2 regions of the Mesorhizobium sp. W067 genome follow, and region 1 is predicted to be linked to the other one. Evidence: riboswitches for the same ligand, from Rfam matches in the RefSeq annotation. Region 1 holds a riboswitch; the other holds the start of a gene.
What was found. A riboswitch is a leader RNA that binds a small molecule or an ion and turns the genes downstream of it on or off. The one in region 1 is predicted to bind S-adenosylmethionine.
Positions count from the first base shown of each region.

Region 2: another riboswitch for S-adenosylmethionine. It lies ahead of metX (homoserine O-acetyltransferase MetX); the one in region 1 lies ahead of ACYG97_RS27800 (O-succinylhomoserine sulfhydrylase).

Region 1 is NZ_JBTTII010000001.1:5,715,628-5,717,828, forward strand. Features, by position in the region: gene ACYG97_RS27800 (O-succinylhomoserine sulfhydrylase) at 1-778, opposite strand, end outside; SAM riboswitch at 836-913, opposite strand; gene ACYG97_RS27805 (2'-deoxycytidine 5'-triphosphate deaminase) at 1,054-2,148, shown strand.
Region 2 is NZ_JBTTII010000001.1:4,094,067-4,096,267, forward strand. Features, by position in the region: gene hisC (histidinol-phosphate transaminase) at 1-1,099, opposite strand, end outside; SAM riboswitch at 1,226-1,303, shown strand; gene metX (homoserine O-acetyltransferase MetX) at 1,364-2,201, shown strand, end outside.

The sequences.
Region 1 (2,201 bases):
GCGTCTCCAGGCCCTTGAGCAGCGTCCAGGCGTTGAACGGCGACAGGCTCGGGCCGGTGTGGCGGAAATAGTCGTGCAAATTCTCGTCGATCCATTTCTTGTCCGACAGGATGATGCCGCCGAGACAGCGTCCCTGGCCGTCAATGTGCTTGGTCGCGGAGTAGACGACGATATGGGCGCCGAGCTGCAAGGGCTTCTGCTGCAAGGGCGTGGCAAAGACATTGTCGACGATCAGCCTGGCGCCGATCGAGGTGGCGAGCGCCGCCACCGCTGCGATGTCGACCACTTCCAGCGTCGGATTGGTCGGGCTTTCCAGGAAGAACAGTTTCGTGTTCGGCCGCACCGCCTTTTCCCAGTTGGCGATGTCGGTGCCGTCGACCAGCGTTGCCTCGATGCCGTATTTCGGCGCCAGCGTCTCCACCACCCAGCGGCAGGAGCCGAACAGCGCGCGCGCCGCAACGATATGGTCGCCGGCCTTGGCGCTGCACAGGAGCGCTGCCGTCACCGCCGCCATGCCGGACGCCGTGGCGCGCGCATCTTCGGCACCCTCCAGCGCGCACATGCGCTTTTCGAACATGTCGACGGTAGGGTTGGCATAGCGCGAATAGATGAAGCCCGGCTCCTCGCCCTTGAAACGGGCCTCGGCAGCCTGCGCCGTCTCGTAGACATAGCCTTGGGTGAGGTACATCGCTTCGGACGTCTCGCCGAACTGGGAACGCAGCGTTCCCCCGTGCACGAGTGCGGTCTGAGGTTTCCAGTTACGCTTCTTGGTGCTCATCGCTTTTGTTCCAGACACAAAAAAACCGGCCGCGAAAGTCGCAACCGGTCCATATGGCCTTGCGGCCCGACGGTCCTTTAGCGACTTGTTTAACGTGGCTGCAAGCCGACCGGCCAAATCACCACGGGATAACGACCCTTTAGACCTCACCTGCGCTTGCGTCAATTGCCGGCTTCATTAAGAGGTTTGTACCAGGCAGGTTCCGCAATAATATCCAGCGGTTTTGCGGCAAGAACCTGCCACAAAGAGACCGACCTTGGAGCGGAGCCAGCCTTTTGCGGCAGACAGGCATTCTTCCCGATCAGGACATTTCCGCGCTGTTTCAGTCCGGCGCGCTGAAGTCGCCGCGCGCGCTCGATGTCGACCAGGTGCAGCCGGCGAGCCTCGATCTCAGGCTCGGCGACAAGGCTTTTCGCGTGCGCGCCTCCTTCCTGCCGGGTCCCGATCATCTGGTGGCCGACAAGCTTCACCGGCTGAAATTGCACGAATTCAGTCTCGCCGAGGGCGCGGTGCTGGAAACCGGCTGCGTCTACATCGTGCCGCTGCTCGAAAGCCTGGCGCTGCCCGCAAACGTGTCGGCCTCGGCCAACCCGAAAAGCTCGACCGGCCGCCTCGACATCTTCACCCGGGTGATGACCGATCGCGGCCATGAGTTCGACAAGATCGCCCCCGGCTATCACGGGCCGCTTTATCTCGAAGTCAGTCCACGCACCTTCCCGATCGTCGTACGCGCCGGATCGAGGCTGTCGCAGATCCGCTTTCGCACTGGCAACGCGCTGTTGTCGGAGGCAGAACTGAACGAATTGCACCGCGCCGAGATGCTGGTGGCGACCGAGCCGCCCAACATTTCCGGCGGCGGCATTGCGCTGTCGATCGATCTCGACGGCGACCAGAACGGCCTGGTCGGCTATCGCGGCAAGCATCACACCGGCTTGGTCGATGTCGACAAGCGCGCCGCCCAGGATGCCGTCGATTTCTGGGAGCCGCTCTACAAGAGCGGCGCCGGCGAACTGGTGCTCGACCCGGACGAGTTCTACATCCTGGTCAGCCGCGAAGCCGTGCACGTGCCGCCGCTCTACGCCGCCGAGATGACGCCCTTCGATCCGCTGGTTGGCGAATTCCGTGTTCACTATGCCGGCTTCTTCGATCCGGGCTTCGGCCATTCGGCCTCAGGCGGCACCGGCAGCCGGGCGGTGCTCGAAGTGCGCAGCCACGAAGTGCCGTTCATCCTCGACCACGGCCAGATCGTCGGCCGGCTGGTCTACGAACACATGCTGAAGCGGCCGCAGGCGCTTTACGGCACCGATCTCGGCTCGAATTACCAGGCGCAAGGCCTCAAGCTCTCCAAGCATTTCCGCCCCGCCGGCTGAACCTTCGATCACCGTCAGGCAAAATACTTGCCTGCGCTGCCTCACCATGCTTG
Region 2 (2,201 bases), 1.6 Mb from region 1:
GGAACGTCGTGAGGGCGTCGATAACGCCGCGATTGGCTTCTTCGGTGCCGACGCTCATGCGCAGCGCATTGGGAAAGCCATAGCCGGTAACGCGCCGCAATATATAGCCGCGCTGGGTGAGGTAGTCGTCCGCCGCCTCAGCCGAATGCTTCTTGTCGTCGGGAAAGTGGATGAGGACGAAATTGCCGACGCTGGGCGTCACGCGCAGCCCAAGCTTCGTCAGCTCTTCATTCAGCCAGGTAAGCCAGGTTTCGTTGTGCAACGAACTGCGCTCGACATGGGCGCGGTCGCGGATGGCGGCAATGCCGGCCTCGATCGCTGTTGCGTTAACGTTGAAAGGGCCGCGGATACGGTTGATGGCATCGACGATGTGCAGTGGGCCATACATCCAGCCGATGCGCGCGCCGCCAAGGCCGAGCTTGGAGAAGGTGCGGGTCATGACCACATTCTGTGCGCTGCCCGCCAGCTCGATGCCGGCCTCGTAGTCATTGCGCCTGACATATTCGGCATAGGCCGCGTCGAGCACCAGAAGCACGTTGCCCGGGAGCGCGGAATGCAGGCGGCGGACCTCCTGGAACGGCAGATAGGTGCCGGTCGGGTTGTTGGGATTGGCGAGGAAGATGATTTTGGTCCGCGGCGTCACCGCGGCCAGGATCGCGTCGACGTCGGCGCGCTCCTCGGTTTCCTTCACAGCAACCGGCTTGGCCCCCGCCGACTGAATGTAGATCTTGTAGACCATGAAGGCATGTTCGGTAAAAATCGCCTCATCGCCTGGCGCAAGATAGGTCTGCGCCAGCAGGCCAAGTATCTCGTCGGAACCGTTGGAGCAGATGATGTTTGCCGGGTTGAGGCCGTGCACCTCGGCGATCGCCTCGCGCAGCCGGCGGGCGGTGCCGTCGGGATAGACATCAAGCTTGCTGGCCACTTCGCGCGCGGCCTCGATCGCCTTCGGCGACGGGCCGAGCGGGTTCTCGTTCGACGACAATTTATGGACCTTGGCGACGCCGGCCGGTGCCGTGCTCTTGCCCGGTACATAGGCGTCGATGTCCATGATGCCCGCGCGGGGCGTCGGCCGTGCCTTGCCCGCTGTCTTGTCCATGTCGCAAATCCATCCAGAATGCCTCCGTCCGGAGGCCGCAGCGGAAATACAAGCCGTAGCCGCGAATGTCGAGAGGCGGGCAATAGCTGGCCGTTGACGCCGGGCCGCACGAGTTCTAGAAGAACGCAACAGTTCCGTGGTGATTTGGCCGGTCGGCTTGCAGCCACGTTAAACAACTCGCTAAAGGGCCGTTTGCGTGACGTAACCGGCTTTGCGATCGCATTGCCGGTTTTTTATTGCCTGACGGCGGGCAAGGAGAGTCACATGGCCGCGCTCCGCGCTACAAAAACCAACAACGAGGCCGACAGCCCGTCGAGCCCGGTGTTGCGTTTTGGCCCTGACAAGCCGCTGAAGCTCGACGCCGGCACGCTTTTGTCGCCGTTCCAGATCGCCTACCAGACCTATGGCACCCTCAACGATGCCCGCACCAACGCCATCCTGGTCTGCCACGCGCTGACCGGCGACCAGCATGTCGCCAACACCAATCCGGTGACCGGCAAGCCCGGCTGGTGGGAAGTGCTGATCGGTCCCGGCAAGATCATCGACACCAACCGCTTCTTCGTCATCTGCTCCAACGTCATCGGCGGGTGCCTGGGCTCCACCGGTCCGGCCTCGACCAATCCCGCCACCGGCAAGCCCTACGGCCTCGACCTGCCAATCATCACCATCCGCGACATGGTGCGGGCGCAATTGATGCTGGTCGACCATTTCGGCATCGAAAAGCTGTTTTGCGTGCTCGGCGGCTCGATGGGCGGCATGCAGGTGCTGGAATGGGCATCGTGCTATTCCGAGCGCGTCTTCTCGGCCCTGCCGATCGCCACAGGCGCACGCCATTCCTCGCAGAACATCGCCTTCCACGAGGTCGGCCGCCAGGCCGTCATGGCCGATCCGGACTGGCATGGCGGCAAATATTTCGAGCAAGGCAAGCGCCCCGAAAAGGGGCTGGCGGTGGCGCGCATGGCCGCCCACATCACCTATCTGTCGGAAGCCGCCCTGCACCGCAAATTCGGCCGCAATCTGCAGGACCGCGAAGCGCTGACCTTCGGTTTCGACGCCGACTTCCAGATCGAAAGCTATCTGCGCCACCAGGGCATGACATTCG